DNA from 3 places in the Sporosarcina sp. Y352 genome. Region 1 is predicted to be linked to each of the others. Evidence: riboswitches for the same ligand, from Rfam matches in the RefSeq annotation. Region 1 holds a riboswitch; each other region holds the start of a gene.

The links. A riboswitch is a leader RNA that binds a small molecule or an ion and turns the genes downstream of it on or off. The one in region 1 is predicted to bind S-adenosylmethionine.
Region 2: it holds a riboswitch for S-adenosylmethionine, as region 1 does, so the genes downstream of both, metK (methionine adenosyltransferase) here and metA (homoserine O-acetyltransferase MetA) in region 1, are expected to answer to the same signal.
Region 3: it holds a riboswitch for S-adenosylmethionine, as region 1 does, so the genes downstream of both, cysC (adenylyl-sulfate kinase) here and metA (homoserine O-acetyltransferase MetA) in region 1, are expected to answer to the same signal.

What each region holds. Positions count from the first base shown of each region.
Region 1 covers NZ_JBXCJE010000001.1:391,263-396,122, forward strand. The annotation lists gene AC1TO6_RS02040 (NAD(P)-dependent malic enzyme) at 1-194, shown strand, start outside; gene AC1TO6_RS02045 (YetF domain-containing protein) at 254-964, opposite strand; gene AC1TO6_RS02050 (hypothetical protein) at 1,144-1,902, opposite strand; gene metA (homoserine O-acetyltransferase MetA) at 1,963-2,871, opposite strand; SAM riboswitch class I at 3,040-3,146, opposite strand; gene AC1TO6_RS02060 (hypothetical protein) at 3,285-3,464, shown strand; gene AC1TO6_RS02065 (PP2C family serine/threonine-protein phosphatase) at 3,559-4,356, opposite strand; gene AC1TO6_RS02070 (NUDIX domain-containing protein) at 4,353-4,860, opposite strand, start outside.
Region 2 covers NZ_JBXCJE010000001.1:545,449-550,308, forward strand. The annotation lists gene metK (methionine adenosyltransferase) at 1-1,126, opposite strand, end outside; SAM riboswitch class I at 1,318-1,436, opposite strand; gene pckA (phosphoenolpyruvate carboxykinase (ATP)) at 1,624-3,210, shown strand; gene AC1TO6_RS02840 (alpha/beta hydrolase family protein) at 3,358-4,143, opposite strand; gene AC1TO6_RS02845 (NUDIX domain-containing protein) at 4,133-4,594, opposite strand; gene AC1TO6_RS02850 (transposase) at 4,641-4,860, opposite strand, start outside.
Region 3 covers NZ_JBXCJE010000003.1:51,073-55,932, forward strand. The annotation lists gene cobA (uroporphyrinogen-III C-methyltransferase) at 1-290, opposite strand, end outside; gene sat (sulfate adenylyltransferase) at 335-1,483, opposite strand; gene AC1TO6_RS05775 (phosphoadenylyl-sulfate reductase) at 1,485-2,216, opposite strand; gene cysC (adenylyl-sulfate kinase) at 2,450-3,049, opposite strand; SAM riboswitch class I at 3,230-3,330, opposite strand; gene AC1TO6_RS05785 (TraB/GumN family protein) at 3,470-4,639, opposite strand.

The DNA of each region.
Region 1 (4,860 bases):
CAACCGAAATCAACGAAAGCATGAAGCTTGCAGCTACTTTTGCCATTGCTTCTGTCATTGACGATTCCGATTTGCATGAAGACTATATTGTTCCTGATCCTTTTGATGAACGCGTTGTAAAAGCGGTCACAGAAGCTGTGAGTAAAGCGGCAATAGAATCAGGGGCTTCTGCCCTTTCGCTCGCTGTCCATTAAATAGAACCAGTATAAAAACGTCGTAAAAAAGGGATACCTCCCTTTTTTCGACGTTTTTTTCAACTTTCCGCATTTTTCTTCATTTCAATTTGGAGACTGCCGTCCGTTTGTACTTCAGCAAAGAATACGTGTTCAACTTTACCAACACCCTGCTTTTTTAATTGTTCGTACAAACACTCTTCCGTCAGATTCAGCTCTCTTAAATTCCTTGTGGCAATTTTCCCTTCTGCAATTAGTTCAGTCGGAAGATATTTGGGAGCAGGAGCGTTAGCATTTACGTCTTTTTTTGTAGCCCCTTGTAATTCCACTTTCTTTAAGACACTTAACTGTCCATTTGTTTCAAGAAGCGCATAATGGTCGTCTGTATATGAAAAAATACTTTGTTCACGCAACATCATCGTTAAATCATTTAAATGCAGACGTAATTTCTTCATTGACTCTTCAACGAGTTTTCCTTCATATATGACAATAGTCGGCTGATCATCTAGTATTATTCGTGCTTTCTTAGATTTAAATGCAATATAACTCATTAGCATTGTCAAAAATGCCCACCAGATCATTGAGATCACCCCATTTAAAAATGGCGTTCTAGATTCTCCTGCTATATCTGCTGCAATTGACCCAATTGTAATACCGGTAACATAATGGAAAAAAGTTAGCTGAGAAATTTGCTTTTTCCCTAAAAACCGGGCAAGTATAAGAAGGACTAGAAATGCAGACGTTGTCCTAATGATCATTTCCCAAAAATCCACTTCTAAAAATTTATCCAAAACCACACCTCCACTATAGAGGAAGTGTTCCATTATTACCTATCGCCTATACATGTAAGTATCTTGAAGTATAATTATTAAAAAGAGAGCACATCCAATAGCCATGTGAAATGACTGTTGGACTGCTCTCTCTGTATCAATTACCATGTTTGGATTCAAATCAAGTGAGCGTCACCTGTTCATTCAGTATTTTCCTCTTTTTCTTCCTGCTTGTGATTCAACATGAAACGTGTCGAATTTTGTTCCTGTCCGCTCAGTACTTTAGGAACGCGCGAAGTTGTCGTATTATAGCTGCCTTCTATTTTTCTTGTTAAAAAGGATGTTCGCTCGTAAAGGGCAGAGCGGAGATTATCCAGTTGTCTTACTACCTTCTCCAACAATCCCTCTTGGTTGTCCAACCTTATGATTACATCCTTTTGAACGTTCTTATGCTGCGAAAATTGGTCAGATAATTGCTGTTGCTGATTCATCTGCTCATTTATTTTAAAGAGTACTTCCTCGTTTGCAGATGTAATTATTTCAATGCGCTTTATAATTTCTTGATTTGATTGACTTATACCCTTTACTTGCAAATTATAATCCTGATTCAAATTTCTCAGGTTCCAAAACCTCTCAAGAAGCACTTGATTCTTATCTTCTAATTTCGAAAACGAATTTTGTGCTTCCTTCTCAAAACTTTCACGACGGATATCATTTTCTTTTAATCCCGATAGTTGTTCATGGATTGATATCATTCGATTTGATTGTGCTTTACTTTGTCGTTTCAGTAAGTTCTCCATCATATTAAACCGGCGGTTGGTTGTTTCGGTCGCTTCCTTCTGTTCTTTCATCCATTCCGCTAAAGGGTCTATTTTGAAGTGTTCTTGATTTTGATTTTTAATGTCCTCATTATTTTTAAAGACATTCGGATGCCCTTTTTCATTGATAAACAACCCCACACTTTTTCCCCCTTTGTCGTATTATCTTATGCACTATACGATAAAAAGGTCATTAAACAGTTATTCCCACACATAAGGCGTTTCTTGATAGACATAATAATTAAGCCAATTAGAGAAAAGCAAATGAGTATGTGAGCGCCATGTGTTCAAAGGTTCTTTAGTGGGATCATCATTCGGAAAATAGTTTTGTGGTATCTCAATGTCTACCCCTCTTTTAAGGTCACGTGCATATTCCTCCGCAAGTGTATCCGCGTCATATTCCAAATGACCTGTAACCATAATATGTTTGTTGTCTTTGGAAAGGACTATGAAAGCTCCTGCATCTTCAGACTTGGCGAGTAGAAGTAAACGAGGATCATTTTCAATTTCTTCTATTGAGACAGACGTATAACGTGAATGCGGCGCTCTGAATTCATCATTAAAGCCTCGTGAAAGATTGATGGTAGGATCGGATAAACGATGTGTAAAAACGCCTGAGCATTTTTTCGGCAATTCAAATTTTCCAATTCCATAATGATGATAAAGAGCTGCTTGAGCACCCCAACAAATATGTAAAACTGATGTTACATTTAATTTTGACCATTCCATAATTGCCGTTAATTCTTTCCAGTAGTTAACATCTTCAAATTCCAAATGCTCAATAGGTGCACCGGTAATGATCAAGCCATCGAAACGGCGATGTTTCACTTGTTCAAATGTCGCATAGTATGCATCTAGATGTGTTTTACTAACATTTTTCGAATCATGTGTTGCTGTATTCAAAAATGTAACATTTACTTGCAACGGTGTATTTCCCAGCAATCGTAGTAGCTGTAACTCAGTTCTTTCTTTCTCAGGCATTAAATTTAGAATTGCAATAGTCATAGGACGTATATCTTGAGATGTTGCACGATCTTCATCCATCACGAATATTTTTTCCTTCTTCAATAGTTCTACTGCCGGTAATTGTTTCGGTATATTGATTGGCATTTGTCGTATCCCCTTTTCGATTTTATATGTATGATTTTTTAAATAGCGGTAGGCTCCTGCAACTCGATGCAATTCATATTGAAAACCTTATAACTTCCTACCTTTTTAAAATATAAAAAACCCTTTTTTCTGTATGATAAGAAAAGAGGGTTCTTTTTAGGCTCTAAGCTCTTATCTCTCAAGAATTGATCTTGTTGGAGGTAGCACCTTCCTGACTAGGTCAGAGGTTGCTGAAGCTTCACAGGGCCAATTCCCTCTGCTTCTCTTGATAAGAATATTTAATTAACTTCCATTATACTACTTAACTTACTATTGTAAAAGGTCTTTTTCTATTGCAAAAATTTTCATCGGATAAATCCCTCTTATAAAGCCACCTTAACAAAGTACTTATTGAAATGAAAGGAGCTGTTACAATGGGGAGAGATGACAACAAAACTGGCGGGAACAATGCGCGTTCGTTACCGCAGACACCGAAAAACCAAAAAATAAAACCTGGTGACATGAGTGAAGAAATTGCTCGCGAGTTTGCTGAACTGAGTTCCCTGAAACCAAAGCGAGAACGTATGAATCCAAATGCAAGAAAAAGAAAATGAGTAAGTAAAACGATGAACCCTCGCGCCAGCGTCATGCTGACGCGGGAGTTTATTTATACTCAGTCTGCGTTCTGCGCTTGCTTTAAATCTTCCTTTATCCCCTATAATCGCTCGGGATGCTGCCTTCCTTTTCTACTTCCACATTCCATGCAACAATTGTTGTACTGTCTCGTACATTTTGTCTTTCAATTTCCGTTAACAACTGTGAAATACCTTCATCGAGTTTTTTTTCATTCAGCTCAGCAACAAGATTTGATGGATTCGAAAAAGGTTCACCTGGGCATTCCACCAAACCGTCAGTCGTCAAAAAAATAAGGTTGTTCCCTTTTCTCAATTCTCTTGTTCCTGAAGTGTAGCATGGTACTGCTTGCTCAAACGTATTCACCTGACCAATCCACTCGAAGAATTGCCTTTGGTTGAGTTGAAATTGGTTCAGCGCAATCAGATCCGGATGTAATACGTATACTAGGCAATCTCCAACGGAAAACCACCATACATAATTAGCTTTCCTCACTACGATAAGACAAGCCGTTTCTCCTGTGACACACCTGCATTTGTCCAAAAACTTCTTGGATTGAAAAATCTCAAGGAGCTTTACTTCCAAATATTTAAAATCAAGAAAACCCTTTATGTTTATATTCTCTACAAAATCACTTTTAAACTGTTCAAGTGTATCAATGACAAGTTTCGCACTTTCGGCACTTTTATGTGCATCCAAAATAGCCGCGAATTCCCAATCCTCATTTTGCCAAATAACAAAGCCATCCTCGTTCTTGGTTTGTCCCGCTGAAGAATTGCCTCCAAAACGACCAACTGCCATCCGATTAACCCACCGAACATCCCGTTCATCGATAAAGTCCTTTTCACTTCCAACCCAAGAGTGATTATTCATGAACGCTCGACCAATCGATATGGCCTCACTTCATAACCCTCATTGGCAATCGTCTCTTTATTCAAGGCATCCTTCACTCTAGAAACGAATTGCGGGCGTTTTATCCAGTCTTCTACTTGTTCTTTATCAAAGTCAACAAATTGTACGTCAATCGTTTCAGGAGGCTGTGCAGCCGGCACACCAGTAATGACTCTCCCACGGAAAACTATACAGATGATGCCCGCCGTGATATTTTGATAAACGCCGACCATGTCACCGATTTCAGCGTAGATGCCTGTTTCTTCTAGCACTTCCCGTTTAACCGCTTCTTTTAACGTTTCACCTGGCTCAACTCGTCCACCCGGCATTTCATATGTATCATTTCGGTGATTGTTCCGTACAAGCAATACCTGTCCTTCCTCATTTACAATGTAACCACTAACAGCAACAATCTGTTTAGATTGCCCATAATCCCCTGTCGAAGTGAAAAACTCTTCATTTGATGAGGTATATAACGAACCGAAT
Region 2 (4,860 bases), 150 kb from region 1:
GGCCGAAGTGACCATACGCTGCCGTCTGCTTGTAGATAGGACGACGGAGATTAAGCATTTTAATGATACCTGCTGGACGAAGGTCAAAGAGTTCACGTGTCAGTTCCACGAGTTTACTCTCCTCAACGGTACCTGTTCCGAATGTATCAATGGAAATCGATACAGGTTGAGCTACACCGATTGCATAAGCCAACTGGACTTCACAGCGGTCTGCAAGTTCTGCTGCAACGATGTTTTTTGCAACATAACGAGCCGCGTATGAAGCTGAGCGGTCCACTTTTGTAGGATCTTTCCCCGAAAATGCCCCACCGCCATGACGTGCATAACCGCCATACGTATCAACAATGATTTTACGACCAGTCAGACCCGCATCTCCTTGAGGTCCACCTATTACAAATCGGCCAGTCGGATTGATGTAGTACTTTGTTTCTTCATCAATTAGATTAGTTGGTACAACTGGATTAATAACGAATTCCTTAATATCACTTTGAATCTGCTCAAGTGTCACTTCAGGATGATGTTGTGCTGAAATAACAATCGTATCAATTCTAACCGGTATATTATTTTCATCATACTCTACAGTCACTTGCGTTTTCCCATCCGGTCTTAGGTACGAAAGTGTTTCATCTTTACGTACTTGTGCAAGTTTAAAGGATAGTTTATGGGCTAAGCTGATTGGTAATGGCATCAGTTCTGGTGTCTCATTACAAGCATAACCAAACATCAAACCTTGGTCGCCTGCTCCAATATCTTCAAGTTCGTCATCCGTCATTAATCCTTCACGCGCTTCAAGTGCTTGGTCAACACCCGCAGCAATATCGGCTGATTGTTCATCGATCGCAGTGAGAACTGCAGACGTTTCCCAATCAAATCCGTATTTCGCTCGAACGTAACCAATTCCTTTAACAGTTTCGCGCACAACTTTTGGAATATCGACATATGTAGTCGTCGTGATTTCACCTGCTACGAGTACCAGTCCTGTAGTGATTGTCGTTTCACATGCTACGCGTGCATTTGGATCTTCCTCCAAAATAGCATCAAGGATAGCATCTGAAATTTGGTCGCACATTTTGTCTGGATGTCCTTCAGTTACCGATTCTGAAGTAAACAGTCGGCGGTTAGTCATGTCTTTTCCTCCTTATATCCTACGAGATTGATACGGTACTCATATGTCCCATGTAGAGTCCTCCCGGATTCAGGAAAGACTACAAGCCACTGCGAGCTCTATACACGAGGATAAAGGGCTAAACAAATTAAAAAGCCCTTCGCTCACGTACTAATACATGAGGAAAGGCATGATTTTAAAAGCACCTTTCACTCTTATCATACAAGGACTGTGCCTTGCTACAGGTTTGGCACCTTTGCGCAGACAAATAAGTCATTGCAGGTTGCCGGGTTTCATTGGGCCTGACCCCTCCACCAGCTCGGGATAAGAGTATCCGTTCAACTATATATGCTACGAAAAAACTTGTTCCCTGTCAAATTTCTTTGCCGATTTTACATCTAATTGCTTGAGATTTTGATTAATATAGATTATTATTCTTAATGTGTTATACTATTTAAGAAATGTGATGACATGACACCCAATTATATGGGACTATGAGTAAAGGACGGTACATAATTATGATTACAGCAAAGATTAGCGACGATCTAAATAACCTTCTTTCCGGTGAAAATATAAAAATTCAACTTTCAGTACCACAACTTGTTGAAAAAGCGATATCACGTGGAGAAGCTCAACTGACTTCCGATGGAGCAGTCACGGCTCAAACAGGGAAGTATACAGGTCGTTCCCCTAAAGATAAATATATTGTCGAGGAAGCGTCCTCCAAAGACAAAATCGATTGGGGCAGCGTAAACCGTCCGATTTCATCTGATGTATTTGACTCATTATATAATAAAATGCTTACACACTTAAAAGTTAAAGACGAACTGTTCGTCTTCAAAGGATTCGCTGGTGCAGATCCAGCTTCACGTCTATCCATTCAAGTCGTGAATGAATTTGCTTGGCATAACCTATTCGTCCATCAATTGTTTATTCGCCCGACTGAAGTAGAGCTCTCGAAACACGAAGCGCAATTTACTATCATTTCAGCTCCTTCTTTTAAAGCGGATCCTGCAGTTGACGGTACGAATTCCGAGACGTTCATTATTGTGTCTATGGAAAAACGCATCGTTCTCATTGGTGGTACTGAATATGCTGGTGAAATGAAAAAAGCAATCTTCTCTGTCATGAACTACTTCCTACCTGAGAATGGCATCATGCCGATGCACTGTTCTGCGAACGTCGGCGAAGAAGGCGATGTCGCTTTGTTCTTCGGTCTTTCAGGAACAGGTAAAACAACACTTTCAGCTGACGCGAACCGCAAATTAATCGGCGACGATGAACACGGTTGGTCTGACACTGGTGTCTTTAACATCGAAGGTGGTTGCTACGCGAAATGTATCAATTTATCTCAAGAAAAAGAACCTGAAATTTTCGGTGCAATTCGTTTCGGATCAGTTCTTGAAAACGTTGTTATCGATCCAGTAACAAACATTCCGAATTACGATGATGGATCTTTGACTGAAAATACACGTGCAGCATATCCAATTCAAGCAATCGATAACATCGTTGACCCTTCAGTTGCAGGTCATCCTAAAACAATTATTTTCTTGACTGCAGATGCTTTCGGCGTACTGCCCCCTATTTCCAAATTAACGAAAGAGCAAGCAATGTACCACTTCCTAAGTGGTTTCACTTCGAAACTTGCTGGAACAGAACGTGGTATCACATCACCTGAAGCAACATTCTCGACATGCTTCGGATCACCTTTCCTTCCGCTTCCAGCGACAGTATATGCTGAAATGCTTGGGAAAAAGATTGATGAACATGACGCACAAGTATTCCTAGTGAATACAGGTTGGACTGGCGGCGTATATGGTGTTGGTAAGCGTATGGATCTTAAGTATACACGCGCAATGGTTCGTGCAGCACTTGCTGGTAAACTAAATAATGTTGAAACAGAAATGAATAGCATTTTTGGTCTTGCAATGCCTACAGAGATTGAAGGCGTTCCGACAGAAGTGTTGAACCCACGCAATGCATGGGCAGATGGAAATGCTTACGATCTTAAAGCAAAAGAACTAGCATCTATGTTCCGTGAAAACTTTAAGAAATTCGGTTCGGTTTCAGAAGAGATTACGTATAAAGGCGGGCCAATCGCATAAGAAGAATGCTCTTAGTCTATATCCGATAGACTATAGCGGCTCCATCCACTAGGAATGGAGTAAAGACAATCAAATCTAAACAGGGTAGCACATTTATTGTGCTACCCTGTTTTTGTATCATTATAATCAGTATCTATAATGATCTACTCACTGTCTCTTCATCCAACTCGTCAAATCTCTAACAAGCTGTGCATTCATGCCCGGTGGAATGAAATGCGTGTATTCTGGGAAGTACCATGTCTCGTATACTTTATTATGTTCACGCAATGCGTTCTCCAATAACACAGCCTGTTGAAATGAGACGTTCTCATCAATCATGCCATGAATGATAAGAACAGGTGCAGTAATTTCATCTACGCGAAACAGCGCTGTCCTTTTTCTGTATTCATCAGGCACGCTGTTCGGCGTTCCACCGATAACTCGCTTCATCATCCGCCGCATGTCTTTCCGTTCTTTGTATGTAAAAATGACATCGGAAACACCCGACCACGTAACAACCGAAGTAATATCCTCACGCAAAATAGCGGTCCACAGAGCCATAATGCCGCCTCGTGAAAACGCGAATAAGTGAATCCTCTCGACGTTTGTCATAGGATTTTGTTTCAGCACGTCTACAGCATTCAACGCATCCTGACGATCGGCACCTGCGAATTCATCCCGACCTTCCCCTCCACGGTTCCCACGGTAGTAAGGAGCGAATACAACGAACCCTTGCGCAGCAAACTGGGCAATTCGAGCTGGACGAACCATTCCTATATGTTGCATGCCGCCTCTTAAATAAAGGATACCTTCATAGGTTCCATGCGTAAGCGGTTGCGCCATAAGCCCTTTCACTCTCAGCCCATCCGAAAAATAAGTGATTTCTTCAAGATAAACGTTTGGGTTTGGCGAAGGATAGGCTTTCCGGTGAATAATAGTGCCATCATAACTCACGTGCTTCCACCCACTTTCTTAAAGCTTCCATTCCCGTACCTTTCATATGAAAACTTAACTCATCACACGCGTCCAGTTCCTCACTTGTCATCCATGTAGCGCCATTCGTTTCGTAAAGTGTTGGATTTTCATCAATTTCTACAACGCTTCCCGTGAATACAGCTTTACAAAATGTGCTATTGCTTCGAACGACATATTCCGCAAAATTTTGCACATCCGTAATTCTAACGCCGGTTTCTTCAATCGTTTCACGAATGGCCGCTTCTTCGATTGATTCCCCTTCTTCTGCTTTGCCACCTGGAAACTCGACACCACGCTCCAAATGACGAGTTAGAAGCCACTTTTCTTTATATTTCAATACAACAAGAACATGCCGAGCAGGCATACTAAATCGATTCTTTCCAAATGACAGCTCGACACGGCCACCGTTTACATCATTAAATGTCAACATTAAAATCCCGTCCTTTCGTTCATTTTAACGAAGGACAGGATGAGTATCAACGAAAATAAGGAAGTTCTTCGATGAATCGCTTCGATGGCTCATCGGTGAACTCATGGATAAGTGCATAAATCCTCATCGTACGTTGATCGACCTTTTCATTATTCCGGCCATAATAATACGGTAAAAACGGTAGATGCGACCTAATAAAGTTCCGTATTTCAAGTTCATCTATCTGTGAAAATAAACGATTGAATACGGGAATATGTTCTTCTGTG
Region 3 (4,860 bases), on a different contig from region 1:
GCACCTCTCCCGAACACGAATGGATCTCCACCCTTTAATCGTGTGACGATTTTTCCTTGCTTCGCATATTTTACTAAAAAGTGATTAATCGTTTCCTGGATCATTGCATGGTAGTTTGGTAATTTCCCGCAATATATTAAGTCCGCTCCCGGTTTTGCATAAGTAAGAAGCTCTTTATTTATTAAGCGATCGTACAAGATAACATCAGCTTGTTGAATACATTTCAGCCCTTTAACGGTGATTAAATCAACATCTCCAGGTCCAGCTCCTACTATAAATACTTTTCCCATTCTTATCACTCCTCTCACCGCTTAGTTCTAAAGTAAAATTGACGTTATGAATGAATCTTTTCTTTTTGCATTCCTGCAATTAATACATCAATCACTTCGGGTCTACTAAATGTCGTTGGCAGCTTCTCTCCATTTCGAAGCATTTCTCTCACTTTTGTACCAGACAAGATTACATGGTGACTGGCATCATGCGGACATGTTTTAGGTGTTGCCATACTGTCGCATTTACTGCAATAAAAGCTATGTTCAAAAAATAATAACGTAATCCCGAGTTCCCCTAGCGTAAAATTACTAAAGATTTCCTGAGCATCATACGTACCGTAATAATTACCAACCCCCGCATGATCACGACCGACTATGAAGTGTGTACAACCGAAATTCTTGCGGACCATCGCATGGAAAACGGCTTCCCTTGGTCCGGCATAACGCATTGCCGCTGTAAATACACCTAAAAACACATGCTCTTTCGCATAATAGTTTTCTAGTAAAACTTCATAGCTTTCCAAGCGTACATCTGCCGGAATATCATCGGATTTCGTTTCACCAACAAGCGGGTTTAAAAATAAACCATCAACAATCTCCAAAGCTGTCTTTTGAATATATTCATGTGCTCTGTGAACCGGATTTCTTGTTTGGAAACCAACGACTGTTTTCCAGCCAAGCTCTTGGAACTTTTGTCTTGTTTCAATCGGGTCAAACAGATATTCCGAAAACTCATTCAATGGTCTCCGTTGAATCAGCGTTATCGTTCCACCAAGATAGACATTCGGACGTTCAAACAACTTCTTCACACCTGGATGCTCGCGGTCCGTCGTTTGATAGACCAATTCAGCCTCTACTTCCTTATCGGGCGTGAAAATATCAGTTACTTCGAGTACACCGTAAACGATTTCGTCTCTCACTAATTTCACAAAGTTGCCAATCGTAATTTTTTCCGCATTCTTTTCTGTTGTGGGCAATGTAATTGGAATGGTCCAAGGCTCACCCGTTGTTAACCTCATCGTATGGACGACGGAATTGTAGTCCGCTTCTGTTAGGAATCCACTTATAGGGCTATACGCCCCAGTACCAATCAAGTCTAGATCACTGCTAGCAATCTCATCTAATTCAACTGTTGCAGTTAACCCTTCCAATTGAAAATCTGGATTCCAGCGATTAATTAATGTACCACCGTGCGGTTGACTCAAGCTCATATTAATTTCCTCCATTTAAGTTGATTTTTTGGTGTAATCCACACTCTGTTTTCATTTGATTTGCCCACCGGCCAGATCTTGAGCCTGACGTTGTATCACTTGGCGACGTACAGGGTACGCAACCGATACTAGGAAATCCTTGATCATGAAGGGGATTATAGGGCAATTTATATTTATCAACATAATCCCAAATATCGGTCCACGTCCAATGAATCAATGGGCAAACTTTAACTGATTGGAACGTTTCATCCTTATTCACAAATTCGGTTAAACTTCTAGACGGTGATTGTTCTCGTCGTAGCCCAGATAACCAAGCAGTCGCATTGCTTAGTGCCTCTTGAAGTGGAACAACTTTCCTCATATGGCAACAACGGTCTGGTTGTCTTTCCCATAGTTTTTCTCCATGTGCATCAGCCTGTTCTTCAACCGTTAAGGCTGGCTTTTTCATTTCTATATCGAGCTGTGGATAACGCGTTTTGATGTCATCGATGAGGGTATACGTTTCTTGAAAATGAAGCCCTGTATCCAAAAACACCACTTTAGCAGTTGGTTTTGTTTTCGAAATCAAATCAAGCATTACAATTCCTTCTACACCAAAGCTACATGCATAGACAAGATCAGCATCATATTCGTCATAAGCCCATCTCAAAACATTTAAAGCACCCTTTGACTCGTCGTCAATGTTAAACGTTTCAGTAGGCTTAAACCATGTGTCATACGTCAGTTTCACCATAGAAACTTCTCCCCCCATAAAATTAATGATGTAACTTCTCTTTTTAAGACGAAGTTAACCATTCAATGGTTAAAGCCATCTATTGTTCATATGTTCGGAATTTTACATCCAATTAGAATTCCCGCTCTACTTATGATTGAAATTAACAATATCTTTATTAATCCTATCTGTCAAGTCGGTTTAAAGGTATTCTATTCCTACAATATCAAGAAGTTACATATCTATTGGTTTTTTCAGATATATTTATTTTCGTTTAAATAATTTACGATGACTTTAACTGATTCTTCAACGCTTAGCTTATTTGTATCAATAGTGATTTCTGGGTCAACAGGTACGTCATAAGGAGCATCGATTCCTGTGAAATTTTTCAACTCTCCCAATCTGGCTTTCTTGTAGAGTCCTTTTGTATCGCGTTCTTCACATGTTTCTAAACTAGCCTTCACGTAAACTTCGATAAATTCATTTGGTTCGACGAGGTCACGCACTGTATCCCGATCTTCCTTGTATGGAGAAATGAACGCTGTTAACGTGAACAATCCTGCATCAATCATTAGTTTTGAGACTTCACCGATTCTACGAATATTTTCCGTGCGGTCATCTGGACTAAACCCTAAATTCTTATTTAAACCATGCCGAACATTATCCCCATCCAACCGATAGGTATGAATACCTTTTTTATGTAACGCTGTTTCTAACGCTACTGAAATCGTCGACTTTCCTGACCCTGAAAGTCCTGTAAACCATAGAATTGCACTTTTATGCCCCTTAGCTTCTTGGCGATTCTCTTTTGTTACCTCTGATTCGTGCCAAACGATATTTGTAGATTCTGTCATTATTTTCTCCCCCATTTTCTCTATTTAATTTACAAAAAAAGACAACTTTTAAGCCGATACAAATAATCGATTAAAAGATGCCTTTAGTTGTCTAATTAGCATGTATTCTATTGTGTGGAAAATAAAAAACCACTTCTTAATAGTGCAAGAAGAGGTTAATTAATCGAACAAAAAATTCTCTTCTTATCTTCTAAACTTTCGTTTAATGGAATTGGCACAGTACTAAACAGTCTGTTGCCGAGGTTTCATTGGGCCAGTCCCTCAACCTCTCTGGATAAGATATGAACTATTAAGTTGAGACCAATATTACATTATGAAAAAGACATTGTCAATGACTTATCAGATAATAAATTAAAGTCTATTGGTTTAATTGGTTTTAAATATCCTTCTTGTGTAGATAACAAAAAAACTATCTATTTTTCATTTAAAGTTCTCAAAGAATACACGTATGACATCAGCTCCACCTATAAAGGTACCTAATGTACCTCCTAGGTTTGTGAGGACGACAACCAATAAGACTCGTGTTACCCTATTTGCCCAAAAACCTTTAATCGAAAATACATCTTCAGATAATCTTTCGAAATCGCCAACGCTTGGTCTACGGAAAAATGCCTGAACAATTCCGGATACCCACCCCGCTGCAATCAATGGATGTAGGGTTGTTATAGGAGCCGAAACAAAGGCAGCCAAAATGGCTAGTGGATGTCCCAGTGCCGCAGCCGCACCAATTGCCGAAAGACTACCCGTCCACAATATCCAACTTAGCGCTTGGTCAAAACCCGCTGAAGGATTTGAAATAAAAGTATATGCAATTATAGAAAGAAGGAGCACTGGAATTGCCCACCCAATAATTTTAGGTAGTTTTGATTTGACGGGCGTTTGCGATAATGCTTGTAAATCATGCTCATTATGAATTTCCTTGGTAATCCCTGGAATATGTGCTGCTCCTAAAACAGCCACTACTTTTTTCCCCGGTGCATCTTTAATTTTCTGTGCTAAATACTGATCACGTTCATCAATTAAAGGCTCCTTTAGTTTCGGAAAAGTTTCTGTGAAATCGTTTAATACAGCATTTAAAGTGTCTTTTGATTTCATTTTTTCTAGGTCTTCTTCAGAAATGCTTTCTTTGCTGAATATACTATAGACGACCGACGTGAGAAGTTGGCTTTTCCCCATGAAACCGATGTTGCCCCAAATTCTGGAGAACGTTATTTGAATATTACGATCGGCGAGCACAAGTTCTGCACCAACTTCTTTTGCCGATTCAATCCCCTGAATCATTTCCTGCCCAGGCTTTATATTAAATTGTTTTGCTAAACGGTTTTGAAAGGAGGAAATTGCCAGATTCATTAAAAGTAAAGATGCTTTCTTTTCTTTTATTACCTTAAAAATATCTGTCTCCTTCCACTTGCTTCCTTCCATGATAGATTGATAACGTTGTTCATCCAATTCAATACAAACCGAATCAGGTCTCTCTCTGTCGATTACTTCTTTTACCTGATCTGCACTTTGCTTTGAAACGTGGGCTGTTCCAATAAGAATTAATTCTTTTCCATCTAAATTTATTCTCGTAATATTTTCTTCTTGCATGAACAAACATCCTTTGTAGAACTAATTTCTTATTAGTAACCTCAATCCAGTGATCACCAAAAGACGGTCTAATATTAATAATGAATCAGTTTGAAACAAAATTCAATTATATTTCATTATTAATTAAATATGAGTCATTCCACCAAGGAAAAATCGTTAGATAGAATATGTGAAATCCTTTGGCTAGACTTGCTTTAAAAAATTTTGCGTTCCTTCGTCTT